4 regions of the Streptomyces sp. NPDC047917 genome follow, and region 3 is predicted to be linked to each of the others. Evidence: riboswitches for the same ligand, from Rfam matches in the RefSeq annotation. Region 3 holds a riboswitch; each other region holds the start of a gene.

Region 1 (7,628 bases), on a different contig from region 3:
CGGCGTTCATCGCGGTGATGGACGACGCCCACAGCGGCGGTGGACTGATGTGGGACTTCGGCAGGACACTGGTGAAACAGGCCGTCGCCAACCGCTGAGCGGGGCTGCGGGCCCTTGCCGGTCCGGAGTGCTTTTGCCTGAGAGGCAAGAAATTTGCCTCTCAGGCAGGCTTTTGGCCCAATGGGTACATGAATCCTCCAGACGGAGGGGCGGCCGACGAGCTGCCCGGGATCGCGCCACGCTTGCGCGATCTGCGCCGGAGCCGTGGTCTCACCCTGGAGACCGCCGCTCAGCGGGCGGGGCTCTCGCCCGCCCATCTCTCCCGGCTCGAAACGGGCCGTCGCCAGCCTTCGCTGCCGATGCTGCTCGGTCTTGCCAGGATCTACGGTACGACGGTCTCCGAGCTGCTCGGCGAGACACCCCCCGAACGTGACGCGATCATCCGCGGCGGGACGTTCGAGGGAGCCGAGGCGGACGGCTGGATGTACCGGCAGGCCGGCGGCTCCGGCCGGGCCATGCAGGCGCTCCGCGTTCGCGTCCCGCACGGCGCCCAGGGCGACCTCGTGCGCGTCCATCCCGGCGAGGAATGGCTGTACGTGCTCGCCGGGCACCTCCGGGTCTGGCTCGGGGACACCGTGCACGACCTCGCGCCCGGAGACAGCGCGCACTTCGACTCGCTCACCCCGCACCGGATCACGGCCGTCGACCGCGGCGGTGCCGAACTGCTCTTCGTCCACACCCTGATGCAGAGCCCCGCCGCCGAGCTGTGCCTCGGCAGCGGCATCCACCGTCGCTGAGACCGGCTCCACCGGTCGCCAGAGAGGACCGTCATGTCCGATTCGGAGAACTTCGACCCGCTGGGTTCGAAGAAGAACTACGAGGCCCAGGAGCGGAAGTTTCCGCGCGGCGTGGTGATCAGGCTGTTCGCCTACCTCATCGCCGGACACATCTTCGCGGCCTTCCTCTACCTGCTCTTCGCGGTGGCGGGCAAGGGCTGACCGCGCCCGGCGTCATCCGTCCGGATCGAGCACCGGGGCGCGCGAGCCCGGCATGATCCGGACGAGAGGCCCTGAGGGCTGTCCCGCACTTCCTGGCGGGCGCACGACGACGGCCACGGCGCCTCGCCGCGTTGTCGGAACGCCCGGATACATTCAGTATTCGGGTGCCCCTCCGCCTTGCGACGCACCGCGTTCGACGCCGCGCGCTGTTCCGCCAGGAAGTGCGGGACAGCCCTCAGCGGGCCTCGTCCAGGAGCCGGTCGCGCAGCCGGTCCCGGGTCTCGGGGGCGAGCTTCAGGCCCTCGGAGAAGTAGCGGTCCGTGCTGCCCCAGGTCTCCTCGATGGTCGCGAAGGCCGCGGCGAGGTAATCGGCGTGGGCGCCGAACAGCGGGTTCAGCAGCTCCATCACCTCGGCCGACATGCCGTCCGCCGAGGTGTCGCTGCGCTGCACCCGGTAGCGGCGGTGGGCGTCGTTGGACTTCAGGTAGTCGGCCTCGATGGCCTCGGGCTCGACGCCGACGGCGAGCAGTGACACCGCGATCGACAGCCCGGCCCGGTCCTTGCCCGCCGCACAGTGCATCAGGGCCGGAACACTGTCCTCGGCCAGGGCGTGCAGCACCCGGCTGTGCTCGGCGGTGCGGTCCCGGATGATCGAGCGGTACGAGGCGATCATCCGGTTCGATCCCTTGCCGTCGCCGAGGATCGAGCGCAGTTGCTCGACGTCGCCGTTGCGGACCATGTGCCAGAACTCCGAGCCGTCCGCCGGATCGGAGAGCGGGATGTTCACGCTTCGCACGCCGGGCAGCTCCACGTCCAGCCCGTCGAGCCTGCGGTCGGCGGCGTTGCGGAAGTCGAAGACCGTGTGCAGACCGAGACCGCCCAGGAACGAGGCGTCCTCGGCGGTGGCGTGCGCGAGGTGACCACTGCGGAAGAGCCGTCCGTGCCGCACCTGTCGCCCGTCCGCGGTGGGCAGCCCGCCCACGTCGCGGAAGTTGCGGACGCCCGCCAGCTCGGGTTCCGTCGACGGGATCTGCGGCAGCTGCTGCGTCACGGTGACTCCTGGAGTGTCTGGTGCCGGCGCGAGTCGCAGGCGAGGCCACTCCTGCGACGATACGACATTGATTCCTCAGGCAATCATCTCGGCCTTTCCCTGTCGATACCCGGGCGAACTCCGGTGCCCCCGAGGCGAATCCGCGCGGCGAATTCCTGGCCGAACCGTTGCTCACACCCCTTCGTTGGTCGATGATGTGCGGAACTGTTGGAATGTGGGGATGCGATGATCGAGACGAGCAACACCGGCCGGACCTGGCTGCTCACAGGGGCGAGCAGCAGCTACGCACTGCGACTGACCGGGCAGGACGAGCTGGTCCATCTGCACTGGGGGCCGAGGATCACCCTCGCCGCGGCCGAGGCGCTGGCCGCGGCCCCGGAACTGGACTTCAGGGGCTTCGAGTCCCACCTCGACGGCCGGGAGGAGTATCCGGTCGAGGGCGGCCCCAGGTTCGTGCGCCCGGCACTCTCGGTACGTACCCCGCAGGTCCGCGGCACCGAGTGGGCCTTCGACGCCGCCGAGGCGGACGGGGACGAACTGCGGATCGGCTTCACCGACTCCGTGCACCGGCTCGCCCTGACCCTGCACTACCGGATGCGGGACGACTCCGATGTCGTGGAACGCTGGGCCACCGTCGCCCACGCCGGACCGGACGGCCCGCCGCTGGAGCTGCTGCGCGCAGACGCGGCCGCCTGGTCGCTGCCGGCCCGCGACGGCTGGCGGCTGAGCCGGCTGCACGGGCGCTGGGCGGCGGAATCGCGGCTTGAACGGGCCGAGCTGCTTCACGGCGAGAGCGTCGTCTCCAGCAGGCGCGGCCACACCGGCCACCAGTTCCTGCCGTGGGTCGCGCTGGACGCCGACGGTGCCGCCACCGAGGAGAGCGGCGAGGTGTACGGCTGCGCGCTCGGCTGGTCCGGATCGTGGCGGATCTCCGTGCAGCGGCTGCCCGACGGGCTCGTGCAGATCACCGGCGGCGCCGGGTACGACGACTCCGGTCTGCTCCGGCTGGCACCGGGGGAGTCGTACACCACGCCCGTCTTCGCCGGGCTGTGGAGCGGGCAGGGGTTCGGCGGGGCGAGCCGCGCCTGGCACGCCTGGCAGCTGGCCCATGTGATCCCCGATGCGCAGAACCCGCGGCCGGTGCTCTACAACTCCTGGGAGGCGACGGGCTTCGACATCTCACTGGACCAGCAGCGGGTCCTCGCCGAGCGGGCCGCCGCGATGGGCGTCGAGCTGTTCGTCGTGGACGACGCGTGGTTCGGGCAGCGGACCAGCGACCGGGCCGGGCTCGGGGACTGGACGCCGAATCCGGACCGCTTCCCCGGTGGGCTGAAGCCGCTCGCCGACGAAGTGCACGGGCTCGGCATGCAGTTCGGCATCTGGGTCGAACCGGAAATGGTCAATGCCGACAGTGATCTCTATCGCGCCCATCCGGATTGGGTGCAGCACTTCCCCGGGCGGGCGCGTACGGAGTACCGCAACCAGCTGGTGCTCAATCTGGCCCGCCCCGATGTGCGGGCATATCTCTGGGAGCAGCTGGACGCACTGCTCTCCGGCACGCCCATCGACTATGTGAAATGGGATTTCAACCGCTGCTTCACCGATGCGGGCTGGCCGGGCGAGGAGTACCCGCAGAAGCTCTGGGTCGAGCACGTGGAGGGCCTGTACGCGCTGATCGACCGGCTCAGGGCCGCGCATCCCACGGTCGCGTTCGAGTCCTGCTCGGGTGGCGGCGGCCGGGTCGACCTGGGGATCATGTCCCGCACCGACCAGGTGTGGACCTCCGACAACACCGACCCGCTCGACCGGCTCGCCATCCAGGAGGGCTTCGGGCACCTCCACCCCGCGCGGGTGATGGCCGCCTGGGTCACGGACAGCCCGAACCACCAGCTCAACGGCAGGGTCAGCTCGCTGCGCTTCCGGTTCGTGAGCGCGATGGCCGGAGTGCTCGGGGTCGGCGGGGACCTCACCGAATGGAGCGAGGAGGAGCTGACCGAGGCCCGGACCTGGGTGGAGCTCTACAAGGAGATCCGGCCCGTCGTGCAGCAGGGCGCGCTCTACCGGCTGCGTGCACCGCGCGGCGGACTCAGCGCGATCCAGTACGTCCACGGGGACGACGCCGTCGTCCTGATGTGGCTGGAGGCGCAGCGGTACGGGGAGCGGTCCCCGGCCCTGCGACTGCGCGGGCTCGACCCGGAGGCGACCTACACCTGCCTGGACACCGGGGTGGTGCACCACGGTTCGACGCTGCTGCACCAGGGGCTGCACACCGGACTTCGCGGTGATCTCGACGCACGGGTGCTGAGGCTCCGACGCGGATGATGAATACCTTATGTCCGCAATTCAGGCTTTTGTCTGAATATGGCCTGCTTATGGGGGACATGAGGGTTGCCTCGTGAGCGGGATCATATCCGTGACGGTGTGTGGTGACGGGCGAGTCGGGTAATCCGTGCGCGGCGCGGAATTCCAAGATCCATAATCCACGGAGTGTGACCGGAATTCCGCGCCGATTTCCCGGAGCGGAATCCGGCATGGAACCCATGGCTTGTTCTCGCCGTCCCGACTCGCTTACGGTCACCGCAATCCGGACGGACCGCCTAATCCTGCCGCCGCCCGGAATTCACATCCACTCATCGCGTGGCAGGAGCGGGGGAACCAGGTAAGCCGCCGGCCGGAGAAATCCGGCCGGCTCGGGGTGAAGTCGCGCTCAGCGCGGCCGGGCATCTCCAGCCCGAACCCGACAGCTCACCTCGCAGGCGCCGGAGAGGAAATACGCCATGCCCATATCGGGTAAGCACCGCCGTCCGAAGCTCAGCACCATCGCCCGTGGCGTCGCCGCGGTCAGCGCCGGCGGCGCCGTCGTCGCCCTGCCGCTGCTCGGTGCCACCGGTGCCCAGGCCGCGGAGCAGTCCGTCCCGGCCGCCGCGCCGCAGCCGGCCGCCGCCACGCACGCCGCTCCGGTCACGCAGAAGCAGGCCGCCACCACGACGTACTCCGTCGTCTCCGGCGACTACCTGTCGAAGATCGCCGCCGAGCACCAGGTCAAGGGCGGCTGGCAGCAGCTGTACCAGGACAACCGCGAGGTCGTCGGCGAGAACCCCGGCCTGATCTTCCCGGGCATGAAGCTGACCCTCGGCGCCAAGGCCGCCGGCGACGTCGCGCCCACCGGCGCCGGCACCGGCTCGTCCCTCCCGTCGAAGGCGCCCTCCGTCACCGAGAAGTCCGCCCCGGCCAAGACCTCGTCCGCCCCGGAGACCAAGGCCCCGCAGACCGAGGCCCCGGCCTCCGCCCCGGCCGCCACCCGGAGCAGCGCCTCCGGCTACGTCCACCCGGTCCCGGGCAACCACACCACCGGTTACCGCGCCTCCGGCTCCAACTGGTCCAGCGGTAGCCACACCGGCATCGACTTCCCCGTCGCCACCGGCACCAGCGTCAAGTCCATCACCTCCGGCACCGTCGTCACCGCCGGCTGGGGCGGCGCGTACGGCAACCAGGTCGTCATCAAGCACGCCGACGGCCACTACTCGCAGTACGGCCACCTGTCCTCCGTCTCCGTCTCCGCGGGGCAGGCCGTGAGCGCCGGTCAGCAGCTCGGCCTCTCCGGTGCCACCGGCAACGCCACCGGCCCGCACCTGCACTTCGAGGTCCGCACGGGCCCGGCGTACGGTTCGGACATCGACCCGATCGCCTTCCTGGCCTCGCACGGCGTCTCCGTCTGAGCCGAACGGCCGGGCAGCTGAATCACCGGGCATGATCCGAGTGACACGGAAGGGGCGGTGCGCGGCGGCGCACCGCCCCTTCACTTATTCCCCCTTTACCAAAAACTGACCGGGTGGCCTATCTCACCACCCGTCAACCCCATATTACGGTCGCGTAGGTCACATTCGGCAGTGCAGGATAAGCGTTTGTGGCAGACGATTCGAGAAAAAATCAACGTGGCGTCAACAACCGACAGGGCGTCATCGGGTCGTACGCGGCTATCGGCGACAGCTTCACCGAGGGAGTCGGCGACCCCGGCCCGGACGGGACATTCGTCGGCTGGGCGGACCGTTTCGCGGTACTCCTCGCGGACCAGCTCCCGGACCCCGATGCGGCGACCGGCACGGAAGGTTCCGCGCACGGGAATTTCAGGTACGCCAATCTCGCCGTACGAGGACGCCTCCTCGACCAGATCGTCGAGGAGCAGGTGCCGCGCGCCAAGGAGCTCGCACCCGACCTGGTGAGCTTCTGCGCGGGCGGCAACGACATCATCCGGCCGGGCACCGACCCCGACGACGTGGCCGAGCGCTTCGAGCGCGCGGTCGCCGAGCTGACCGGCGCGGTCGGCACGGTCATGGTCACCACCGGCTTCGACACCCGTGGCATTCCCGTGCTGCGCCATCTGCGCGGCAAGATCGCCACGTACACCGCCCATGTACGGGCCATCGCCGACCGCTACGACTGCCCGGTCCTGGACCTGTGGTCGCTGCGGTCCGTCCAGGACCGGCGCGCCTGGGACGACGACCGGCTCCACCTTTCGCCCGAGGGGCACACCAGGGTCGCGCTGCGCGCCGCCCAGGTCCTCGGCCTCGACGTACCGGCCGACCCCGACCAGGAATGGCCGCCGCAGGCGGAGCGCGGCACCCTCGAAGTACGGCGCGACGACATCCACTGGGCGCGCGAGTACCTGGTTCCGTGGATCGGCCGGCGGCTGCGCGGCGAGTCCTCCGGAGACCACGTCGAAGCGAAGCGCCCGGACCTCCTGCCGCTCTAGGGTCCTTCGTCCGGATCGGGCCGGATCGGGGAGCGGGGTCCGGCGCCGCGCGTCGCGAGGCGGAGGAGGGAGCCGGTGGGGTCTCCCCTGTCCGAGCGGAGCCGGGAGCCCGGGGAAGGCGCGTCGGCGACCGACGACAACGCGGCGGTGCGAGGCGCGGCACCGGGGCACGCGAGCCCGGCATGATCCGGACGACATGCCCTGGACGGCGTCCGGGTCCGTGGTGCCGTCGCCCGCCCGGCCCGCCTGAGACTCAGGCCGGTCCGGCGAGCGACGGCGGCACAGCCGCCGGGATCCGCTCCAGCACCCCGCCGGCGAAGACGTCGTACAACGGCAGCGTCTCCAGGTGCACATAACCGATGTGGCAGTCGCAGACCGCCAGCGGACAGGCGCGCGGACCGAGCGCCCGCCGGTAGCTCCCGTCATAGAGATTCCCCAGCTCCGCCGGGACGAAATGGCAGCGCCGCACGGTGCCGTCACCGTCCACCGAGATGACCGACTCACCGGTCCGGCAGGGCAGCCCCGCCGACCGGTGCGGATGCCGGCTGTACGGGAAGAGCGGGTCGACGGCCGTCCAGCGTTCCGCCTCCTCGTCCGAATACGTGTGGCCCTCCGCCGCGTTCACCCAGAGATAGACCTCGTCCGGCAGCGCGGCGCGCAGCCGTCGCGCCTCGTCGAGATGGTCGTCGAGCCCGACCACACCGACACTGTGCCGGATGCCGAGCGCGGACAGCTCCTCGCACTTGGTGAGGAAGCGCTCGTACGGCGTCTGCCCCGGGTGGTACGTGCACCACAGCGCGATCTTCTCGCGGCCGGCCTCACCGGC
Region 2 (7,628 bases), on a different contig from region 3:
CGTCCGTAGAAGTCGTGCGGGCCGAGCCTGATGACCCGGAGGCGGTGCGGTGCCGCGTACACCCCGACCCAGTCCCCGGCGTCGAGCACGCCGCGCAGCTGGCCGTCGATGGTCACCGCGCCCTGGCCCGAGTGCGGCAGGACCCGTACGGCGATCGGTTCGTCGGCCGCGGCGATCACGGTGCGGTCGAAGGTCATGTGTGCCGCCACGGGGGTGAACAGGACGGCGTCCATGCGTGGCGAGACCACCGGTCCGCCCGCGGCGAAGCTGTAGGCGGTCGAGCCCGTGGGGGTGGCCATGATGACCGCGTCGGCCGAGTACGAGGCGAGGAGCCGCCCGCCGATGTACACGCCGAGGCTCACCTGCCGGTCGCGGGCGAGCTTCTCCACGACGACGTCGTTGAGCGCGGTGATGTCCAGTGCCACGCCCCAGTCCTCCGCCGCGGCCTCCGCGTCGGGGTCGACGTGCGGGGGCGGCAGCATCGGGCGCCGTCCGTAGCCCATCAGAGCGTCGATGTCCTTGGGCACTTCGAGCACGCGGGAGGCGCGCATGGTCAGGGTCATGCGTTCCTCGACCGCCGCACGGCCCCGATGGACGGCGTCGAGCGCCCGGACCACGTCCTTCGCCGGGACCTCGGTGAGGAAGCCGACGCGGCCCAGGTCGATCCCGAGAACGGCGCCGTCGTTCTTGGCGGCGATCCGGGCGCCGCGCAGGAACGTCCCGTCGCCGCCGAGGGTCACGATGAGATCGGGGTTGCCCGCGACATCGGCCTCCTCGCGCCCGCCGCGCCTGCGTGCGTCGTCGCGCCACACGTCGATGTCGGTGCACGGAATGCCTTCGCGGGCACACCAGTCGCGTACGACGCCCGCCGCGACGAGGGCCTCGGGACGGCCCTGGTGCACGACGACTCCGACCCGTTCCACACTCATCCCGCTCCGACTCCCCGTGTTCCGACGACGGACTGCCCTCACTCCACTGTGCGGGAGCCGGGGGCGGGTCCGCCCGTCGTCGGGCCGGTACGGCGGCCGGTCGGGCGACCGGGCGCGGAACGGCAGGTGCCCGGCCCGCCCGCGGAGGGTCACCGCCGACGGGCCGGGCACGGCACGGAACACGTCCGGGTCAGGACTGCGCGTCCTCCGGGATGCTGACCAGCCAGCGGGTCTCCTTGCGGGGCCGCAGGTAGAACGCCCAGTAGAGCGTGGCGACCGCGGTGATCCCGCCGGTCCACAGCAGGTACTCGGTCTCCTGCTGGGTGAGGATGTACGCCAGCACGGCGATCAGCAGCACCGGGATCGCGGGCCACAGCGGCATGCGCCAGGCCGGCGCCTCGCGGTGGGCGCCGCGGCGGCAGAGCAGCGCGGCGACGGCGACCAGCAGGTACATCGCGGTGACGGAGACGCCGGTGACGCCGTACAGGGTGTCGAGGTTGACGAAGCAGAGCGCGGCGCCGGGGACGCCGACGACCAGGGTCGCGACCCACGGGGAGCCGAAGCGGCCGAGTCGGGACAGGGCGTTGTTGACCGGTCCGGGCCAGGCCTTGTCACGGGCGGAGGCGAACAGTACCCGCGAGTTCTGGATGACCATCACGATGCCGGCGTTGATGATCGCGAGGGCGACGCAGAGGCTGACGAAGGTGCCGACCGCCGAGTTGGACCAGGCGGCGACCATGGTGTTGAGGTCGCCCGAGGTCAGGGCCGCCAGGTCGGGGGCGCCGAGTGTGATGGCGATGACCGGGACGAGGATGACCGCGGTGGAGATGGCGAGGGTGGCGAGCACGGTACGGGCCACGTTGCGCCGCGGGTTCTCCAGCTCCTCCGAGAGGTAGACGGCGGTGGAGAAGCCCTGGGTGATGAAGAGCGCGATGGCGAGCCCGGAGACCACCATCATCGCGGTGACGGTCGAGCTCCCGCCGCCCGGCGAGGCGACCGTGCCGTGCACCAGGGCCGAGGCGCCGCGCTCGGAGTGGGCGAAGCCGAGCACGGCGACGACGGCGGCCGCGATCACTTCGAGGACGAGGAAGATGCCGGTGATCCACGCGTTGGCGCGCAGGTCCAGCAGACCGGCCAGGGTGGCGAGCACCATCACGCCGGCGCCCGCGACGGAGGCCGGAATGTGCACGATGGGGGCGAGGTAGTCGGCCGTTCCCATGGCGATGACCGGGGGCACGATCATCACGACCAGCAGTGAGAGCACGAAGACGAGCCACCCGGCGAGCCGCCCCGCCATCGTCGACACCATGGCGTACTCACCGCCGGCACTCGGAATGAGCGTGCCCAGCTCCGAGTAGCAGAAGGCGACCGCGATGCAGAGCAGCGAGCCGATGGCGATGGTGAGGGCGGTGTACGTGCCGAGGCTGGAGAACAGGTCCGGTACGACCACGAAGAGGGTCGAGGCGGGCGTCACGCAGGACAGCGTGAGCAGTGTTCCGCCCACGACGCCGATGGAACGCTTGAGCTTCTGTGGAGTGGGGCCGGTCGCTGGTGCGAGCGCCTGGGGAGCGCTGAGCGTTTCGGTCATCGTGCGGTTCCGATCAACAGGTGCGGTGTCCGAGCACGGGAGCGGTATCGCCTCCAGACGAGGACGTGGTGAGTGGTTTCGGCGCTCCCAGCGCGACATGCAATCCCGACGCGTTCCGCAGGTCAAGAGGTGTTCACCTTCGGAATTCGTTGTCCAGGCGGGGAAATTCGACGATTTTCCGCTAACAGCGCGTCAATGTCCGGGGATCGGGTGGTGCGGGAACCGCAGCCCGGCCGGTGGGAAAGTTTCCCCCATTTCCAGCATCCGGAAGGGTGGAGCGACTCCCTGGGCGGGCGGAGCGGCCGGGGTGCGGTCCGGGCACCGGACCCGCGGGTCGCGGATCCGCGGTCTTGGTGCCAGCCTGGAGTCATGGCTTGGGCGTCGTGGACGACTTGCGGGGTGTTCTCGGGGCGCGGTGGCGTGCTCACGGACGAGGTCGGTGTGCTTTCCGGGGACCTGACCGTTCACACGACCTGGGCGGACGACACGGCCCAGGTCACTGTGCAGTACACGGGTGCGATCGACTGGTTCACCATGTCGGGCAGCCCGGTGCCGTGCCGTTCGGAGGAGGAGAGCCGCCGACTGCACGACGCGGTGGTGCGGTCGGTCCGGGACGGGGCTGCGGCGACCGTGCCCGTACTGCCCCGCTCCGAGCCGGACCACGCGGCGGAACCCGCCCCGGAGTGACGCCGGCCCGGATCACCCGGCGGCTTCCCCACCGGGGTCGCGGAGCGCCGCGGCGACCAGACCCGCGATCTCCTCCCTGAGTACGGCTCCCCCGCCGCCCACCAGCCGGTCGAAGACGAGTCCGTCCACGCAGGCCAGCAGTGTGAGCGTGCGGCCCTCGGCGTCGGCGACGCCCTGTGCGTGCAGGAACGCCCGCACCGCCGCACGGGCCGCGTTCTGCCGCGGTACGAGAATCTCGCGCAGTTCCGGGTGGCGCACGCTCTCGACCGCGCAGGCGTAGCGGGCGAGCGACCGTTGCCGCCCCTCGCCGGTCAGCCGCCGTTCGACGAACCCGGCCAGCCCGTCCGTCAGTTCGGCGGCGGCGCGCGGCACCCGCGCCTGCTCGCCGGCCGCCTGCAATTCCGCCTGGTCCTGTGCCACGAGCCGTCGGACGAGCGCGGTGAGCAGCGCCTGACGGGTGCGGAAGTACGCCGAGGTGGTGCCGGGCGGCAGGGCCGCCGCCCGGTCCACGGCCCGGTGGGTCAGGCCCCGCATCCCCTCCTCGGCCAGCACATGGATGGCGGCATCGGCGAGGACGGTCCGTCGGTCTGTGGTCACCACCCCTTTCTACACCTGTAGAGAAGGGGTAGTACGCTCCTTCTACAGCTGTAGAAGGTTGTGACGGGGCATGGGAGGGGACCGGGCATGGGCAACAACGCGGTGGTCGTCGGCGGTGGCATCGGCGGACTGGCCGCCGCGATCGGGCTGCGGCTCGTCGGCTGGGAGGTGACGGTCGTCGAACGCGCCCGCACTCCCGACGACGCGGGCGCGGGCATCTCCCTGCACGCGAACGGCTTGCGCGCGCTGGACGTCCTCGGTGTCGGCGCGGCGGTGCGCGCGGCCGCCCGGCCCCAGTACACCGGCGGCACCCGCACCCCGGACGGCCGTCTGCTGGCCCGCATGGACGGAGCCGCGCTGGAACGCGAGCTGGGGACGCCGATCGTGGGCATCCCCCGGTCCGGGCTGCACCGGCTGCTGCGCGCGGCCCTGCCGCCCGAATCCCTGCTCATCGGGGCCGAAGTGACGTCCGTCGACCGGTCCGACGCCTCGCGGGTGCGCCTGACCGCGGGCGACACCGCGCTGGAGGCGGATCTGGTGGTGGCCGCCGACGGAATCGGCAGCAGGCTGCGCACCCAGCTCTTCCCGGGGCACCCCGGTCCCGCCTACAGCGGCTCGACGGTGCTGCGCGCCATCACCAAGACGCCCGTCGATCTGCGTACCGACTTCGAGCTGACCTGGGGACGGGGGGCCGAGTTCGGCCACATCGCGTTCGCCGACGGCCGGGCCGAGTGGCACGCGGTACTCAACGCGCCCGCCGGGGTCCGGCACCCTGATCCGCTGGGTGAGGTGCGCCGCCGGTTCGGCGGCTGGCACGACCCCATTCCCGCCCTGCTGGCAGCGACCCGGACCGATGCCGTACTGCATCACGACATCAACGAGCTGGTGACTCCGCTCCCTTCGTACGCGGTCGGCCGGATCGCGCTGCTCGGCGACGCCGCGCACGCCATGACCCCGAATCTCGGCCAGGGGGCCTGTCAGGCACTGGAGGACGCGGCGACACTGGCCGCCGCGCTCTCCGGCGGGGCCGGCGTCGAGTCGGCGCTCGTCCGCTACGACGCCGAGCGCCGGCCCCGCAGCCAGTCGGTCGCGCGGGCCGCCCGGCAGGCCGGCCGGATGGGGCAGCAGCTGTCCCGTCCGGTGGCCGTCGCCCTGCGCAATACGGCGCTGCGGCTCGCGCCGTCCCGGGTCACCGTCCGCGCGGTCCTGCGCCATGCCGACTGGACACCGCCGCGGCTGGGCCGACCTCGGGACGGGCCCGGCCGGGCGGTGGTCCGGTCGCCTCAGTAGGCCCCGAAGACGTTGTCGATGGAACCGTACTTGGCGGCCGCGTAGTTGCACGCGGCCGTGATGTTGGCGACCGGGTCGTAGCTGTCCATCGCGGTCCCGGGCACGTGGTAGGCCCGGAACGTCGGCTCGATGACCTGGAGGAGGCCCTTGGACGGCGTCCCGGCGGCGGCGTTCGAGTCCCAGTTGTTGATCGCCCGGGGGTTTCCGGAGGACTCGCGCATGACGTTGCGGTGGATGCCCTCGTAGCTGCCGGGAATGCCGTGCTCGGCCATCACGGCCAGCGACTCCTTGATCCAGCCGTCCAGATCGTTCGTGTACGTCGCGGACGACGCGGCGGGAGCGGTGACGGCGGCGGGCCGCGCCGGGGCCGCCGAGGCGGTGTGGGCGCCGAGCAGGGGGAGGAGCAGGGCGGCCGCGCCCGTGCCCACGGCGATGAAACCGCGGGTCAGCGTGGTGGACCTGCGACGACGGTACGTACCCGTTGCGGGCATGGTGGATTCCTCTCCGTCGCCTGCGAGGTGAGCTGTCGGGTTCAGGCTGGAGATGCCTGGCCGCGCATCTGCGTGGCTTCACCCCGAGCCGTTCCGGATTCCGGACCGGCGGCTTACCTGGGTTCCCCGCTCCTGCCGTACACGAGTGGTCGGATTGCCGGACAGCGGCAGGATTCGGCGTTCCGTCCGGATTGACGGTGACCGTAAGCGAGAAGAACCGAAGCGGACAAGACCCCAATTTCCGAATGCAATTCACCCACAAGATCGAGTAACGGGAATTTCGGTAATCCACCTCACACCGCGCGAACCACTCCCCTTGTGCGGAAAGGGAACCGAACCGCGCGGGGCGGTATCCGGTGGGCCGGACGTGACTCGCGCCACGAATTCACAAATGCGGGCATTTCGCCCGCACCTTCCGGCGCCCGCTCCGGGACCCAATGACATTGCCCTTCCGTCACCCCGTCGTTTACAGTTCTGAGGTCCTGTTGTCTCCGATTGAGGTGGACGTTGCGCATCTGAGGTTCGCGAACATCGCGCCGTACGGCTTTGCCCGTACGCCCGTCACGCCGTAGCAGTGCTTCGCGCTGCCCGTGACCCCGCGTGGATGCGACCTCGGTGCCTGAGCCGTCCCCCGATCTTCAGGACCGCCGCACCTCTTCCCATGGCCCGGTCGCTGCGTGGTGCTCGCATACGAAGCCCCCTTCACCGCGCTTGCGAATGCGAGGAACACCATGGCGACTCCCACCACCCCTCATGCCTCTCTCACCTGCTCCGCCCTGACCTTCCGGTGGCCGGACGGCACCACCGTCCTCGACGGGCTCTCGCTCAGCATCGGCCGGGGACGCGTCGGCCTCGTCGGCAACAACGGCGCGGGCAAGTCCACACTCCTGCGACTGTTCGCCGGCCAACTGCACCCGTCCCAGGGGTCGGTGACCGTCGGTGGCAGCCTCGCCCACCTTCCGCAGAACATCACCCTCGACACGACACTGCGGGTGGACCGGGCCCTGGGCATCGCCGAGCGGCGCGAGGCGCTGCGCGCCGTCGAGGCCGGGGACGTCGACGAGAAGCACTTCGAGACGATCGGCGACGACTGGGACGTCGAGGAACGGGCCCTGGCGACACTGGGCTCGCTCGGCCTCGGCGGCATCGAACTCGACCGCACCGTGGGCCAGTTGTCCGGCGGGGAGACCGTCCTGCTGAGACTGGCCGCGCTGCTGCTGGAGCGCCCCGACGTCCTGCTCCTGGACGAGCCCACCAACAACCTCGATGTGCTCGCCCGCCGCAGGCTCTACGAGGCCGTCGACTCCTGGCGCTCGGGGGTACTGGTCGTGGTCAGCCATGACCGCGAACTGCTGGAGCGTGTGGACCGCATCGCCGAACTGCGCACCGGCTCGGTGAACTGGTACGGCGGTGGCTGGTCTGCGTACGAGGAGGCCGTGGCCGCCGGGCAGGAGGCCGCCGGGCGGATGCTGCGGGCCGCCGAGGCCGATGTGCGCCGCCAGAAGCGCGAACTGGAGGAGACCCACCTGAAACTGGCCCGGCGTCAGAAGAACGGCCGCAAGGCGGAGACCGAGGGCGGCCTGCCCAAGATCCTGGCCGGCCGCCGGAAGCGGTCGGCGCAGGAGTCGGCGGGCAGGCTCCGCGGCGTCCACGAGGAACGGCTCGGTGAGGCACGCGAACGCCGGGAGGAGGCCGCCGCCGCGGTCCGCGACGACGCCGAGATCCGCGTGAGCCTCCCGCACACGGCGGTGCCCACCGGACGCACCGTGCTGAGCCTGCACGGCCTGCGTCCCCGCTTCGGCAGGCTGCGCGAGGGCAGCCTCCAGGTGAACGGGCCCGAGCGGATCGCGCTCGTCGGTCGGAACGGCGCCGGGAAGACGACTCTGCTGCGCACCCTCACCGGTGAGCTGGCCCCGCTGTCCGGCGAGGCCAGGACCTTCGTACCGGTGCGGTTCCTTCCGCAGCGGCTCGATGTGCTGGACGAGGAACTGAGCGTCGCGGCGAACGTGGCCCGGACGGCGCCCGGGGTCACCGACAACCACATCC
Region 3 (7,628 bases):
TCTTGCCGATCTCCGTGCCCGTCCCCGTCACTACCAGAATGGTCATCTCAGCCCTCCCGCGCGGCCGCGCACACGGCGCGGCAGATCCGTGCCACATCCTCGTCACCGGTCACATACGGCGGCATCGTGTAGACGAGGTCGCGGAACGGCCGCAGCCACACCCCTTCCCGTACCGCCGCCCGGGTCGCGGCCGCCATGTCCACCTCATGGTCCAGCTGTACGACACCGATCGCGCCCAGCACCCGCACATCCCGCACCCCGGGCAGTCCGGACGCCGGGGCGAGGCCCTCCCGGAGCCCGGCGCCGATCCGCTTCACCTCCCGCTGCCAGTCCTGGCCGAGCAGCAGATCGACGGAGGCACACGCCACCGCGGCGGCGAGCGGATTGCCCATGAACGTCGGCCCGTGCGCGAGCACCGGAACCTCGCCGCTGGAGATGCCCTCCGCCACCCGGGAGGTGCACAGCGTCGCCGCCATCGTCAGATAGCCGCCGGTCAGCGCCTTGCCCACGCACATGACATCGGGGCAGACGCCCGCGTGCCCGGCGGCGAACAGCTCTCCGGTACGGCCGAAGCCCGTGGCGATCTCGTCGAACACCAGCAGCACCTCGTGCTTGTCGCACGCCTCGCGCAGCACCCGCAGATACGCGGGGGAGTGGAACCGCATCCCGCCCGCGCCCTGTACCACCGGCTCCACGATCACCGCGGCCAGCCGGTCGGCGTGCTCCGCGATCAGCTCCCGCAGATGCCGTACGTACGCGGCGTCCGGCTCCGCGTCGAAACCGGCCGGGGGCTCGTCGGCGAAGACCTGGCGGGGCAGCACCCCCGACCACAGCTCGTGCATGCCGCCTTCGGGGTCGCACACCGACATCGGCTGCCAGGTGTCCCCGTGGTAGCCGCCGCGCCAGGTCAGCAGCCGCTGCTTGGCGGGCCGCCCGGCCGAGCGCCAGTACTGCAGACACATCTTGACCGCGACCTCGACGGCGACCGATCCCGAGTCGGAGAGGAAGACGTGCCGCAGCGGCTCCGGGGTGATCTCGACCAGCCGGGTGGCCAGCCGCACGGCGGGCTCATGGGTGAGCCCGCCGAACATCACATGGCTCATCCGGCCCAGCTGATCACGGGCCGCCTCGTTGAGCACCGGATGGTTGTAGCCGTGCACCGCCGACCACCAGGACGACATGCCGTCGATCAACTCGCCCTGCCCGTGCGCCGGTTCGGCCAGCTTCAGCCGTACCCCGGACGCGGACTCCACGACCAGCGGCTCCTGACGGCCCGGCATCGGGCCGTACGGATGCCAGACGTGCGCCCGGTCCAGGGACCGCAGCTCGGCGGGGGAGAGAGCCTCAGGCATTGGGGGCGAGGTCCGTTCCCGCGCCGCGACGGCGGACCGCCACCAGGTCCGTGCGGGCGGCCGGAACCTCCGGTGACCCGGCCGCGGCCTCCCCGGGCGACTCCCCGCACGGGGCGCAGCCGCCGTCGTGCGAACCGCAGCGGCCGCCGGACTCCGCACGGTGCGCGGGCAGCGTGGTCGTGCCCGCCCCCTCCACCTCGAAACCGGAGTCCGCGATCATGTCCAGATCCGCCTGACCCGCCTGGCCCTCGCTGGTCAGGTAGTCGCCCAGGAAGATCGAGTTGACCAGATTCAGGGCCAGCGGCTGCATCGAGCGCAGATGTACCTCGCGCCCGCCCGCGAGCCGCACCTCCACATCCGGGCAGACGAACCGGACCATCGCCAGAATCCGCAGACAGCGCTGCGGAGTGAGGTTCCACTCCTTGGCCAGCGGTGTTCCCTCGAACGGGATCAGGAAGTTCACCGGAACCGAGTCCGGGTCCAGTTCACGCAGCGAGAAGACGACGTCGACCAGGTCGGCGTCGCTCTCGCCCATGCCTGCGATCAGCCCCGAGCACGCCGAGAGCCCGGCGGCCTGCGCCTGGTGGACCGTCTCCACCCGGTCCGCGTAGGTGTGTGTGGTGGTGATGTTCCCGTACGTCCCCTCGGACGTGTTCAGGTTGTGGTTGTACGCGTCGGCGCCCGCCGAGCGCAGCCGGTCGGCCTGCCCGTCGGAGAGCAGACCGAGGCAGGCGCAAACCTCGACGCCCTCGTTCTGTTCCTTGATCGCCTCGATGGTCTCCGACACCCGGTCGACGTCGCGGTCCGTCGGACCGCGGCCGCTCGCCACCAGGCACACCCGCTTCGCCCCGCCCGCCACCCCGGCGGCGGCGGCCTTCGACGCCTCATCCGGTTTCAGCCAGGTGTACTTCAGGATCCCGGCCTTGGAGCCGAGCCGCTGCGAGCAGTACGAGCAGTCCTCGGGACAGAGACCGGACTTGAGGTTGACCAGGTAGTTCAGCTTCACGCGCCGTCCGAACCACTGACGGCGTACCTTTCCGGCCGCGGCCACCACTTCGAGCAGATCGTCGTCGGAGGTCGCCAGTACGGCGAGCGCTTCTTCGCGGGTCGGCAGCTCGCGCCGCAGCCCCTTGTCCACCAGCGTGTTCAGGAGGTCCATGGCCAAGATCCTGGCCTACCGCACGGCTCCCAGCCAAGGAGGAACCGGACAACAGAGCCCGCCGAGGGTGTGTGTATTGCCACACCATGACCTGTTGCAAGCACGGTTAGGGTCTGTGAGCTGCCTACAAAAGGGACCGCTCATGCCCTTCGACCCGTTCGACTGGATCGACGCCGAGGCGTGCCGCCGCGCGGACGCCGGACTCGTCCGTACCCTGCGCCCCCGGCCCGCCGCGTCCGCGCTTGTGGACCTCGCGAGCAACGACTATCTGGGCCTGACACGGCACCCCGACGTCACCGCCGCCGCGGCCGGGGCCGCGCGCGAGTGGGGTGCGGGCGCGACCGGATCCCGGCTGGTCACCGGCTCCACCGCACTGCACGCCGAACTGGAGGGCGAGCTGGCCGAATTCTGCGGTTTCGAGGCGGCCCTGGTGCTGTCGTCCGGCTACGCGGCCAACCTGGCGGCAATCACGGCGCTCACCGGCCAGGACTCGCTGATCGTCTCCGACGCGGGCAACCACGCCTCGATCGTGGACGGTTGCCGGCTCTCCCGCGCCGGAACCGCCGTCGTTCCGCACGCCGATCCCGGAGCGGTGCGCAAGACCCTGCAGGCGCACCGAGGCCGGGCGCTGGCCGTCACCGACTCGGTCTTCTCGGTCGACGGCGACGCGGCACCGCTGTCCGAACTGGCCGACGTCTGCCGGTCCGCGGGCGCCGCACTGCTCGTCGACGACGCACACGGCCTCGGCGTGCTGGGGGACGGCGGCCGAGGGGCGCTCGCCGCCGCCGGTCTCGCGGGCGACGCGGGCATCGTCACCACGCTCACCCTCTCCAAGTCTTTGGGCAGCCAGGGCGGAGCGGTCCTGGGACCGGCCCGGGTCATCGAACACCTCGTCAACACGGCCCGTACGTTCATCTTCGACACCGGCCTCGCGCCGGCCGCGGCGGGCGCCGCGCTGGAAAGCCTGCGGCTGCTGCGCCGCGAGCCGGAGCGGGCAGGCCGGGCCCGTGCGGTCGCCGCGGCACTGTACGAGCAGCTCACCGGGGCCGGCCTGGCTGCCGTACGGCCGGACGCGGCCGTGGTCTCGGTGCGCGCCCCCTCGGCGGCCGCGGCGGTGCGCTGGGCGGCCGACTGCCGCACCGCCGGAATCGTGGTGGGCTGCTTCCGGCCCCCGTCCGTGCCGGACGGGGTGTCCCGGCTGCGGCTCACCGCACGGGCCGATCTGACCGAGGAGCAGATCGCCACCGCGGTGTCCGTGGTGCGGCGGACCGCCCCCGTCAGCTGACCGAATCCCGGCGCAGACCGGCGACGAACGAGGTCCAGGCCGCCGCGGTGAACCGCAGCGGCGGCCTGGACACATCCTTGGAGTCCCGCACGGCCAGCCGCTCGTCACCGAACGGCGCGGCCTCCACACAGTTGTTCATACCCGTGCTGCGGCTGCTGCGCCGCCAACGTAAGCCGTGCTGTGCGAGGCAATCCGACATGAGGCCCCCTCGGGCGGTCCGAAGTCACCGACCGTCGCGGTCGATCGCGGCGATCAGGTCCAACGAGTGCTCCGGCGACAGCGCGTGACCCTGCATCGTGCGGAAGGCCGAGCTGTACGCCGCAAGGTCTTCTTTCCGCTCCAGGTAGAGGCTACTCGTCAAATGGTCGAGAACGACCACATCCAGATCAGAAGTGCTCGGAAATGAGAAGATAACGAAAGGCCCGGTAAGGCCGGCATGGCCGCCCATCGAGAACGGGAGCAACTGGAGTCGCACATGGGGCAGTTGAGCCACCCGGGCCAGATGGCGCAGCTGTTCCCGCATCACCCGGCACCCGCCGACCTGGCGCCGCAGCACGGCCTCGTCGAGCACCGCGCTCAGCCGCAGCGGTGGATCGGTCCGCAGCACCCCCTGCCTGGCCAGTCGCACCTCCACCAGCGAGTCCAGCTGGCCGGACGGCAGCCCGTCCAGTGACGCCCGGGTCACCGCACGCGCGTAGTCGGCCGTCTGCAACAGCCCCGGCACCACCGAGGTCTCCAGCGTGCGCGCGGTCCGGGCCTGGGACTCCAGACTGATGAAGTCGCGGTACTGGGGCGGGATCAGACCGCGATAGGCGTGCCACCAGCCGGTGCCGCCACCGCCCGCCGAACCCGCGAGCGTCGCCAGGAGATCCCGCAGCCGGGTGTCGTCCACGCCGTACGTGTCCAGCAGCCGGGTCACATCGGCCGGCTGCACCCCGCTCACCCCGGTCTCGATCCGGCTCACCTTCGACTGGTGCCAGCCGAGCATCCGCGCCGCGTCCCGACTGGTCAGTCCCGACGCGTGGCGCAGACTCCGGAGCTCCTCCCCGAGCTTGCGGCGTCGAACCGCAGGGCCGTGCTGCATCCGCGGCCTCCCTCCCTCTTCTGCCGAGCGGACAGTGTGCCGTCCACATCCGGCCTTGCGTGGCAGGGTTCACCGCTTCGAGCGACAGATATATGCATATCTTGGTGGATCGCCGTCGCAGAGGGCAGCATCAGTGGCAATCTGGCGCGAAGCGCAACCCGTACCGATCGCGGGTCGGCACGGGTGGGAAAGGGACGGCTCGCCATGGCAGACCATCAGGAAGCAAACGTCACTCTGCCGAGCGAGCCGGTCTCGGTCTCGGCAGCCCGCAGGTACGTGGCCCGGGTGCTCGCCGAATGGGGCCTGGCCGCCGACACCGATTTCGCCGACAGCATCCAGCTCATCGTCTCGGAGCTCGCGACCAACGCGGTCCAGCACACCTTCGGGCAGTCGCCCACGTTCACCGTGGACCTCCGGCTGGAGCGGGAGGAGCAGCTGTACCTCGGAGTGACGGACAGTCACCCCCGCTGGCCCCGGCGACTGCCCGCCGCCGTCCAGCAGGACAACGGACGCGGCATGGTGATCATCCGCTGTCTGGCCAAGGAGTGCGGGGGCCGGCTCACCGTCACCCCCACCGCCGACGGCGGCAAGACGGTGTGGATCGCGCTGCCGTGGAGCATCCCGGTGCAGAGCTGACCGACGCGCTCACCCGGCTTCGCCGCCCGGCCACCGAGCCGACCCCGCCCGCCCGAACCCGCTGCGCAACAGGGCCTGTCGAGGATGTGCCGGGCGCGTCCGGCCGGCAGCTCGCCCGTGGCCGTGCGCCGGGCCCCGCGGTGGTGGCGCACCAGCGGTGCCGCGCCCGCCTCCCGCTCCGGCTTGGCGAGCTGCTGGGAGCGGGCCGGTGCGGTGTGGCCCAGGCGTGCGGCGGCCCGGGTGAGCGATCCGGCCTCCTCGACCGCCACCGGCGTGGCCAGCCGTGTCGGGGCCTACATCAAGCGTTCGCGCGCACCGGGCGCACCGGCGAGGGCGGCAGCGGCGTGGCGCTCACCGGGCCGGGCCTGATGCCGGTGACCGGCCCGCCGCCGCACTGAGCGGGGGAGGGCCGGCCGCCGGGTCGGGCCGGGCGGCCACGGGCGGGCCCGGCCGGCGGCCACGGATCGCCGGCCGGGCCGTGCCTCAGCGGACCCGGCCGTAGTAGACGCTCCTGGTCCAGATCTTCTCCAGCCGCACCACGGCGCCGGTCCTCGGCGAGTGCCAGATCTTGCCCTTGCCGGCGTAGATCCCCACGTGGTAGACGCTGCGGCCGTAGTGGAAGAACACCAGATCGCCGCGCTGCCGGTGCGAGGCCGAGATGTGGCGGGTCCGGTTGTACTGCTGCTGGGCCGTGCGGGGGAGCTTCTTGCCGGCCTTCTTGAACGAATAGAGCGTCAGCCCCGAGCAGTCGAAGCGGTTGGGGCCGGTGGCCCCCCAGCTGTACGGCGAGCCCTTCTTCGACGCCGCGACGTTGAGCGCCTTCATCGACAGCGTCGCCGCCCGGGCGTCCGTCGCGGCGCCCGGGGCGAACATAGTGCCACCGACGGCGGCGAGCGTGAGAACCGAGGCCGTACCGGCCCGGACGAGCAGAGACGGGACATGAACCTGCGCAGTCATGCGCAACCCTTCGTCAGCCGCCTGTGAAGGATGACCTGTCGGGTTCGGGCTGGCGAAGTTGCCCGGCCGCGTTCGGCGGCTTCACCCCGAGGGTCGACCGGTGTTCAGGTCGACCCGTTGTGCTCGGGTCCTCCACTCCTGCCGATCCACTTCTGTCGACCAGGCATCCGGACGGCGGCAGGACTCGGCGTCCGCCCGGACCGCCCCGCCGCGGTGGCGGGGGCTTGTCGTCCCAGGGATCTTGACTCACCGACTGCCGGATTTCCGAGCTGAAACAGGGATATGTGAGGCTCCTCACGACTGATCCGTTCGGGTGGACATGGTGATCCTTGAGGCTTCGCCGGTGACCCCGACCAGGTGCGTACCTGGGGCGGAAGGGTTGATTCCGTTCACCGTCCACGCCGAAAACGCAAGTTGAGCGGTCCCTCCTGAGGGGGACTTCCTACGCCGAACGAGCGAGGATTTCCGGTGGGGTGGTCGGGCGTGTCGGGTACGGGAGCCGGGTGACGGCCGCCGGGCGCCGGGTCAGGGGGAGTTGGCCGGATCCGCGCCGCGCGCGCGGACGGCGCGGGCCGGTCAACTCGGCGGAGCCGGGGGTACGGTGACGCGCCCCGCCCGCCGTTCCCCGTCCAGCACCCGCAGCGCACGGGCGAGCGTGGCCGCGTGGAGCTGCGCCTCGCCGCGCTCGTGCATCAACGCGAGGGCGTCCCGCAGCGTGCGTGAGTGCGTGACGAGTGCCTGAGCGGCGCGGAGCGCGCCGTAGGTGTCCCCGCCGCGGGCCGGGTTGATCCGGCCGACCTGGTCGAGGACTTCGAGGTAGCCGTCGATGAACTCCCCCTCGGCACGGGTCAGTGCGGGCAGTGGCGGGAACTCCGGTGGTCGCATCGGGTGTTCACCTCTCGCCGTGCGGCCGCAGTGCGGAATTCCGGTTCTCCAGGACGTGGTCCACCAGCCCGTACGCCTTGGCGCCGGCCGCGTCGAGGATGAGGTCGCGTTCGGTGTCCTCGGTGATCTGCTCCTCGGTGCGCCCCGTGTGACGGGCCAACAGGGTGGTGAGCATCGCGCGGACCCGTTCCAGTTCCTGCGCCTGGATCTCCAGGTCGGAGGGCTGGCCCTGCACCGGCTCGGTGAGTTCGGGCTGCCGTACGAGAACCC
Region 4 (7,628 bases), on a different contig from region 3:
CTGCGCTACGACGGCCCGGTGGAGCTGGCCACCTGGCGGTTCGCCACCGAGCCGCTGACGCTCGGCGGACAGGACATCGCCGCCGGGGATCCCGTACTCGTGGTGCTCGCCGCGGCCGACCGCGACCCGGAGCGCTTCGAGGACCCCGACACGCTCGACCTCGCACGGCGTGACAATCAGCACCTCGGATACGGGCACGGCATCCACTACTGCCTGGGAGCGCCGCTCGCCCGGCTGGAGGGACAGACCGCGCTGGCCACGCTGCTGAACCGCCTTCCGGACCTGCGACTTGCGGTGGAACCTGCCGATTTGCGGTGGCGTGGCGGGCTCATCATGCGCGGACTCCGCACGCTTCCCGTGGAGTTCACCCCGGGGTCCGCCCACGTGAAAAGTGACACTCTGTCAACTCTGTGACTTTCACGTGATCTGCGCTGCATCGACTTGTGACTCCCGTTCGAACCCGGCTAGGTTCACCGTTCGACTCACCAGTCACCTGTCAGCTACCCGGAAGGCAACCCCATGGGCTCCGCGAACGGCAGACACCGTCGCCCCCGTCAGGCACCCGCCATCGTCGTCGCCGCGGGCGTGACCGGATCGGCCATCGCCATCCCGCTGCTCGGCGCGTCCGGCGCACACGCGGCCGACGCCCAGACCTGGGACCGGGTGGCCGAGTGCGAGAGCGGCGGCATGTGGAGCGCCGACCTCGGCAACGGCCTCTACGGCGGCCTCCAGTTCTCGCAGGAGACGTGGAAGGCGTACGGCGGTTCGGCGTACGCGGAGCGCGCCGACCTCGCCAGCCGGGCGCAGCAGATAGCGGTGGCCGAGAAGGTGCTGGACGACCGCGGCCCGAAGGCCTGGCCCAGCTGTGCGGTCATCTCCGGGCTCGCCGTGGACGGGACGCTGCCCGGAGTGGACCCGGGCTCCGTGCCCGCCGACGAACCGACCGGGAGCGCGAAGCCGTCCGGCGACGCGTCGGCGGACCCGTCCGGCGACGCCACACCGTCCGACAGCGCCTCCGGCAGCGCCTCCGACGGCACGGACGCCGTGGACGGCGCCGACGGCCCGGAGAAGGCCGATGGGCCGTCAGGGAAGACCTCGCCGTCCCCGAAGCCCTCGACCACCCCCTCCCCGGACGCGTCCACCGGCGCCCCCTCCGGAGCGCCCGACGCCTCCGGCTCGCCCGACGCGTCCGGCGGCACGGGCGGCAAGCACCGCGGCGCGCCGGCCGCGGAGAAGGGCGGCGGCACGGGCGGCGGCGGCCGCGAGGCGGGCCGTCATGCCTCGCGCGGCGGCGGCGACGCGCGCGACACGGCCGACACGCCCGCCGACGGCACGTACACCGTTCACGCCGGTGACAACCTCTGGTCGATTGCTGATGCACAGAACATCCCCGGTGGCTGGCCCGCGCTCTACGAGGCCAACAAGGCTGCTGTCGGCGCCGACCCGGACCTCATCCTCCCTGGCCAGAGCCTCGATCTCGACGTGAAAGCCAAGTGAGGACAGTCTGATAATCGACTAAAAGCACCCTCAAAATCGGGGCAGTTCAGGGACCTATGTCCGCTTATGCGTAAGTGAGACATGGGTCTCTTTGCGTCAACTGGCGTGTCGCGCCCGGGGAGCCCTTCCGCATCACGTCCGACCTGCGGAAACGATGGTTCTTCAGATGCAAGTACGGGCTGATTGTCCGATGTGTCCATCTTTGAATGTGAGGGTTGCGTATGTTTACGGTCGGAACCGCTCGCACCGCGGGCCCCGTCGACCGTCACGCCGAATCCTGCCGTCGGTCGAAGGGAACAGACGCGTAAAGCGCCGTAGGCAGGAGCGGGGGACCCAGGTAAGCGCCGGGCCCGATCGTCGAAAGACGCATCAGGACCGGCTTGGGGTGAAGTCGCGTGCTAGGACGTGCGACCGGGCAACTCACTTGGCCCGAACCCGACAGCTCACCTCGTAGGCGTCGGTGAGGAGAAGTTCCATGCTGCTTTCCAGCAAGGGCAAGCACCGCCGCCCGTCCAAGGCCGTCCGTATCGCCACGCTCGCCGGTGTCGCCGGTGCCGCAGTCGCCGTGCCCCTGATGGGCGCGACCGGCGCCTCCGCCGCCTCCGTCGCCACCTGGGACGCCGTCGCCCAGTGCGAGTCCGGTGGCAACTGGTCCATCAACACCGGCAACGGCTACTACGGCGGTCTGCAGTTCTCGCAGTCCAGCTGGGCCGCCGCCGGCGGTACGCAGTACGCCGCCCGTGCCGACCTGGCCACCAAGGCCCAGCAGATCGCCACCGCCGAGAAGCTCCTCGACATGCAGGGCCCGGGTGCCTGGGGCTGCGCCGGCGCCGGCAACCTGACCAACGACGGTGTCGACCCGGGTGTCAGCACCGGCTCCTCGAACTCCACCGCGAACTCCGGCGCCTCCGAGCAGCAGAGCGCCCCGAAGCAGCAGTCGCAGCCGGCCCAGCAGGCCCAGCCGAAGCCGGCCGAGCGCACCGAGGCCCCCGCCGCCTCCCGCTCGGACCGCTCCGCCGCCCCGCAGGCCGAGTCGAAGAAGACCGTCACCACCCCGACCGGCGAGAAGGTCAAGAAGGGCGACGGCGAGTACAAGGTCGTCTCCGGCGACTCGCTGAGCAAGATCGCCGCCGACAACAAGGTCGAGGGCGGCTGGAAGCACCTGTTCGAGCTGAACAAGGACATCGTCAAGGACGCCGACCTGATCTACCCGGGTCAGCAGCTGCACCTGACGAAGTAGTCGCGGCTCTCTCCTCCCGGGCACCGCCCCGGTCCGGCGCGCGTTTCCCCGTGTGCGCCGGACCGGGGCACTGCCGTTCGCGCTCGGGGGAGCGCCGGATCGTTCAAGTGTTGTAGTTACTGGTCAGTAAATTTTTGGCTGTTTGCCCGGCAATGTGTGCCCTCGGGCCCTTTTTCGTCCCAGGGGTCGGGCGGTCGGCCGACTGATCGGGCCGGGCCGGTTAGGCTCTTGTCGCAAGGCCAAAGCGACCCTGCACAACCAGCGTCATATCCCAGAAGGAGATGCCTCGTGCCGTCCATCGACGTCGTCGTAGCCCGGGAAATCCTCGACTCCCGCGGAAACCCCACGGTCGAGGTAGAGGTCGGCCTCGACGACGGCAGCACGGGCCGTGCTGCCGTTCCGTCCGGCGCCTCCACCGGTGCGTTCGAGGCCATTGAGCTTCGCGACGGTGACCCCAACCGCTACCAGGGCAAGGGCGTCGAGAAGGCCGTCCTCGCCGTGATCGAGCAGATCGGCCCGGAGCTCGTCGGCTACGACGCCACCGAGCAGCGGCTGATCGACCAGGCGATGTTCGACCTGGACGCCACCGAGAACAAGGGCTCGCTCGGCGCCAACGCCATCCTCGGCGTCTCGCTGGCCGTCGCCCACGCTGCCTCCGAGGCCTCGGACCTGCCGCTGTTCCGCTACCTCGGCGGCCCGAACGCGCACCTGCTGCCCGTTCCGATGATGAACATCCTCAACGGCGGCTCGCACGCCGACTCCAACGTGGACATCCAGGAGTTCATGATCGCGCCGATCGGCGCGGAGTCCTTCTCCGAGGCGCTGCGCTGGGGTGCCGAGGTCTACCACACGCTGAAGAAGGTCCTGAAGACCAAGGGCCTGTCGACCGGTCTCGGCGACGAGGGCGGTTTCGCGCCGAACCTGGAGTCGAACCGCGCCGCCCTGGACCTCATCGTCGAGGCCATCAAGGAAGCCGGCTACGCCCCGGGCAAGGACATCGCGCTCGCGCTCGACGTCGCCGCGTCCGAGTTCTACAAGGACGGCAAGTACGAGTTCGAGGGCAAGTCCCGCTCGGCCGCCGAGATGACCGAGTACTACGAGGAGCTCGTCTCCGCGTACCCGCTGGTCTCCATCGAGGACCCGCTGTACGAGGACGACTGGGCCGGCTGGAAGGTCATCACCGACAAGCTCGGCGCCAAGGTGCAGATCGTCGGCGACGACCTCTTCGTCACCAACCCGGAGCGCCTGGCCCGCGGCATCGAGGAGGGCTCCGCCAACGCCCTGCTCGTCAAGGTCAACCAGATCGGCTCGCTGACCGAGACCCTGGACGCCGTCGAGCTGGCCCAGCGCAACGGCTTCAAGTGCATGATGTCGCACCGCTCGGGCGAGACCGAGGACGTCACCATCGCCGACCTCGCCGTCGCGGTGAACTGCGGCCAGATCAAGACCGGCGCCCCGGCCCGCTCGGACCGCGTCGCCAAGTACAACCAGCTGCTGCGCATCGAGGAGATCCTCGACGACGCCGCGGTGTACGCGGGCCGCTCGGCGTTCCCGCGGTTCAAGGGCTGACAAGCCCGGCGGGGGCAAGTGCCCCGGCCTCCGTCCGTCCCCGCACTCGGTCCCGTACCGTGTGCGGGGACGGACGTGCGTAGTGGGGAGGCGGAGACATGGCCGCGAAGGACCGGGACCGGTTCTCCACCGCGACCCGGCTGCGACTGCTCGGCGAGCAGACCGCGGCCCGTGTCTACCGGTCCCAGAACCGCCGCCAGGCCCGCCGCTCACGGCTCACCGGCCGGGCGGCCTTCCTCGCGCTGGTCGTCTGCTCGCTGGTGGTCGCGCTCGCGTATCCGATGCGGCAGTACGTCTCGCAGCAGGACGAGATCGCGGACCAGGAGCGGCTGGCGCAGGACGCCAAGGCCCGTACCGAGGAGCTGCGCGACGAGAAGGCGCGCCTCCAGGACGATGCGTACATCCGGCAGCTGGCCCGTACGCACCTGCACTACCTTCTTCCCGGGGAGACCGGTTACACGGTGATCGACCCCGACGCGGTCAAGGAGCGCGAGGGCAGGACGGACGAGTCCGGCCGGCCGTGGCACTCCAACCTCTGGGACGGCGTGGACAGCGCCGACCGCGACTGAATCCCTTCATCCATCTGCAGAACCGCAGTTCGAGCAGCCCGATCAGAACCTAGGCAGGCATGGAAACGCCCCCTCCCCAGACCGAGTCCACCGCGCCCACCGAGGCGGACATCGCCGCGTTCCAGCAGCAGCTGGGGCGTCCGCCGCGCGGTCTGCGCGCGATCGCGCACCGCTGCCCGTGCGGCAACCCGGACGTGGTCGAGACGCAGCCCCGGCTGGAGGACGGTACGCCGTTCCCGACGACGTACTACCTGACCTGCCCGCGTGCCGCGTCCGCGATCGGCACGCTGGAGGCGAACGGGGTCATGAAGGAGATGACCGAGCGCCTCGGTACGGACCCCGAGCTGGCCGCCGCGTACCGGGCCGCGCACGAGGACTACATCGCCCGGCGCGACGCGATCGAGGTGCTGGAGGGCTTTCCGAGCGCGGGAGGCATGCCGGACCGGGTGAAGTGCCTGCACGTCCTGGTGGGGCACTCGCTGGCCGCGGGGCCGGGGGTGAACCCGCTGGGGGACGAGGCGATCGCGATGCTGCCGGAGTGGTGGCGCAAGGGGCCGTGCGTCTCGCCGTGCGGCGCGCCGGAGGAGGACTGACCGTTCGCACGGGGGCTCTGCCCCCGGACCCCCGCTCCTCGATCGCCGGAGGGGCCTGGTTCTGCTCCTTGTCCGTCGCAGGGGCTCGGTTTGCTCCTCGTCCGTCGCAGGGGTTTGATCTGCTCCTCGTCCGTCGGAGGGGCCTGATGTGGGCTCTGCCCATGATTCTGGAGCGTTCATGACCCGCGTGGCCGCCATCGACTGCGGTACCAACTCCATCCGTCTGCTCGTCGCCGACGCGGATCCGTCCACCGGTGAGTTCGTCGAGCTCGACCGGCGGATGGAGATCGTCCGGCTCGGGCAGGGCGTCGACCGTACCGGCCGGCTCGCCCCCGAGGCGCTGGAGCGGACGTTCGCGGCCTGTCGGCAGTACGCGGCGGTCATCAAGGAGCACGGGGCGCAGCGGATCCGATTCGTCGCCACCTCCGCCTCCCGCGACGCGGAGAACCGGGACGACTTCGTCCGCGGGGTGCTGGAGATCCTGGGCGTCGAGCCCGAGGTGATCAGCGGTGACCAGGAGGCCGAGTTCTCCTTCACCGGAGCCACCAAGGAGCTCGCGGGCCGCGATCACCTGGCGAAGCCGTATCTCGTCGTGGACATCGGCGGCGGCTCCACCGAGTTCGTCGTCGGCGACGACCACGTGCGGGCCGCGCGTTCCGTGGACATCGGCTGCGTACGGATGACCGAGCGGCACCTCGTGCGCGACGGCGTCGTGACCGACCCGCCGGACGACGGGCAGGTCGCCGCGATCCGGGCCGACATCGACGCCGCCCTCGACCTCGCCGAGGAGAGCGTTCCGCTCGCCGGGGCCGCCACCCTCGTCGGGCTGGCCGGGACGGTCACCACGATCGCCGCGATCGCCCTGGGGCTGGAGGCGTACGACTCCGAGGCGATCCACCACTCCCGGATCTCCGTCGAGCAGGTCCGGGAGATCACCGGACGGCTGCTCGGCTCCACCCACGCCGAACGGGCCGCGATCGGCGCGATGCACCCGGGACGGGTCGATGTGATCACGTCCGGGGCGCTGATCCTGCTCGCCGTGATGGAGCGGACCGGGGCCCGCGAGGTCGTCGTCAGCGAGCACGACATCCTCGACGGAATCGGCTGGTCGATCGCCTAGAGCGACCGCGTGCGGCCCCCCGGACGGGGCGCTCACGCGTACCTTGGCCTGCACCTTTGAGCCCTTCCCGACCCCTCGGACGGTGGTTCCCGGGGCGCGGCGCGACGAAGTTCGTGAACTTCTTCACAAGGAATTCGGCTCTGTGGAGGGAAGTTCTGCTCCGGATGGGCATCCGGGGCCGCTCGCAAGGTCGTTGAGAGGTCGCGCGGAAGTGTTCCGGACGCGTTGCCGGCAGATGTACCGGAGTGGTGGTTCACCCTGTCCGGAGGGCCAAGGGCCAGCTCACAAGCGGTGAACAACGTTCGCCGTCACGCCGTGGTTCCCCTGTGGCGTCATGACCTGGGTCACGTGGGCGGCGAAGTGTAGCAGAAGGGGGCCCCAACCTTGTGAAGGGGCTCACGAGCATGCCCTCGGAGGGGGGTGGATACTCGATGGCATGAGCACCACGGAGCGTCCCAGGATCCTCGTAGTAGGCGGTGGGTACGTAGGCCTGTACGCAGCTCGGCGCATCCTCAAGAAGATGCGCTACGGCGAGGCGACCGTCACGGTCGTCGACCCCCGGTCGTACATGACCTACCAGCCCTTCCTCCCCGAAGCTGCTGCCGGCAGCATCTCGCCTCGGCATGTCGTCGTCCCGCTGCGACGCGTCCTGCCCAAGGCCGAGGTCCTCACCGGCCGCGTCACCACCATCGACCAGGACCGCAAGGTCGCCACGGTCGCGCCGCTCGTCGGCGAGGCCTACGAGCTGCCCTTCGACTACCTGGTCATCGCGATGGGGGCGGTCTCCCGCACCTTCCCGATCCCCGGCCTCGCCGAGCAGGGCATCGGCATGAAGGGCATCGAGGAGGCCATCGGCCTGCGCAACCACGTCCTTGAGCAGCTGGACAAGGCCGACTCGACGACCGACGAGGACGTCCGCCGCCGGGCCCTCACCTTCGTCTTCGTGGGCGGCGGGTTCGCCGGTGCGGAGACCATCGGCGAGGTCGAGGACATGGCCCGCGACGCGGCGAAGTACTACACGAGCGTGAAGCGCGAGGACA

Evidence for each region. A riboswitch is a leader RNA that binds a small molecule or an ion and turns the genes downstream of it on or off. The one in region 3 is predicted to bind cyclic di-AMP.
Region 1: another riboswitch for cyclic di-AMP. It lies ahead of ACGF8B_RS12745 (peptidoglycan DD-metalloendopeptidase family protein); the one in region 3 lies ahead of ACGF8B_RS34830 (C40 family peptidase).
Region 2: another riboswitch for cyclic di-AMP. It lies ahead of ACGF8B_RS10110 (transglycosylase SLT domain-containing protein); the one in region 3 lies ahead of ACGF8B_RS34830 (C40 family peptidase).
Region 4: another riboswitch for cyclic di-AMP. It lies ahead of ACGF8B_RS22415 (transglycosylase family protein); the one in region 3 lies ahead of ACGF8B_RS34830 (C40 family peptidase).

The regions. Positions count from the first base shown of each region.
Region 1 covers NZ_JBIDCA010000004.1:654,603-662,230, reverse strand. Annotated here, with positions in the region: gene ACGF8B_RS12770 (aspartate aminotransferase family protein) at 1-98, shown strand, start outside; gene ACGF8B_RS12765 (helix-turn-helix domain-containing protein) at 189-797, shown strand; gene ACGF8B_RS12760 (DUF6126 family protein) at 831-998, shown strand; gene ACGF8B_RS12755 (tyrosine-protein phosphatase) at 1,234-2,049, opposite strand; gene ACGF8B_RS12750 (alpha-galactosidase) at 2,275-4,371, shown strand; cyclic di-AMP (ydaO/yuaA leader) riboswitch at 4,667-4,823, shown strand; gene ACGF8B_RS12745 (peptidoglycan DD-metalloendopeptidase family protein) at 4,827-5,768, shown strand; gene ACGF8B_RS12740 (SGNH/GDSL hydrolase family protein) at 5,957-6,802, shown strand; gene ACGF8B_RS12735 (STM4011 family radical SAM protein) at 7,056-7,628, opposite strand, start outside.
Region 2 covers NZ_JBIDCA010000004.1:53,822-61,449, forward strand. Annotated here, with positions in the region: gene ACGF8B_RS10085 (NAD(+)/NADH kinase) at 1-929, opposite strand, end outside; gene ACGF8B_RS10090 (APC family permease) at 1,120-2,517, opposite strand; gene ACGF8B_RS10095 (hypothetical protein) at 2,887-3,204, shown strand; gene ACGF8B_RS10100 (TetR/AcrR family transcriptional regulator) at 3,217-3,801, opposite strand; gene ACGF8B_RS10105 (FAD-dependent monooxygenase) at 3,889-5,091, shown strand; gene ACGF8B_RS10110 (transglycosylase SLT domain-containing protein) at 5,085-5,582, opposite strand; cyclic di-AMP (ydaO/yuaA leader) riboswitch at 5,587-5,772, opposite strand; gene ACGF8B_RS10115 (ABC-F family ATP-binding cassette domain-containing protein) at 6,314-7,628, shown strand, end outside.
Region 3 covers NZ_JBIDCA010000016.1:238,413-246,040, reverse strand. Annotated here, with positions in the region: gene bioD (dethiobiotin synthase) at 1-46, opposite strand, end outside; gene ACGF8B_RS34865 (adenosylmethionine--8-amino-7-oxononanoate transaminase) at 48-1,352, opposite strand; gene bioB (biotin synthase BioB) at 1,345-2,511, opposite strand; gene ACGF8B_RS34855 (8-amino-7-oxononanoate synthase) at 2,654-3,796, shown strand; gene ACGF8B_RS34850 (DUF397 domain-containing protein) at 3,789-3,995, opposite strand; gene ACGF8B_RS34845 (helix-turn-helix domain-containing protein) at 4,020-4,880, opposite strand; gene ACGF8B_RS34840 (ATP-binding protein) at 5,085-5,516, shown strand; partial or broken gene ACGF8B_RS34835 (LysR family transcriptional regulator) at 5,639-5,785, opposite strand; gene ACGF8B_RS34830 (C40 family peptidase) at 6,000-6,473, opposite strand; cyclic di-AMP (ydaO/yuaA leader) riboswitch at 6,477-6,649, opposite strand; gene ACGF8B_RS34825 (hypothetical protein) at 7,050-7,358, opposite strand; gene ACGF8B_RS34820 (ATP-dependent Clp protease proteolytic subunit) at 7,366-7,628, opposite strand, start outside.
Region 4 covers NZ_JBIDCA010000009.1:85,616-93,243, reverse strand. Annotated here, with positions in the region: gene ACGF8B_RS22425 (cytochrome P450) at 1-414, shown strand, start outside; gene ACGF8B_RS22420 (transglycosylase family protein) at 520-1,497, shown strand; cyclic di-AMP (ydaO/yuaA leader) riboswitch at 1,798-1,969, shown strand; gene ACGF8B_RS22415 (transglycosylase family protein) at 1,973-2,737, shown strand; gene eno (phosphopyruvate hydratase) at 3,026-4,306, shown strand; gene ACGF8B_RS22405 (septum formation initiator family protein) at 4,405-4,875, shown strand; gene ACGF8B_RS22400 (DUF501 domain-containing protein) at 4,935-5,468, shown strand; gene ACGF8B_RS22395 (exopolyphosphatase) at 5,647-6,588, shown strand; gene ACGF8B_RS22390 (NAD(P)/FAD-dependent oxidoreductase) at 7,025-7,628, shown strand, end outside.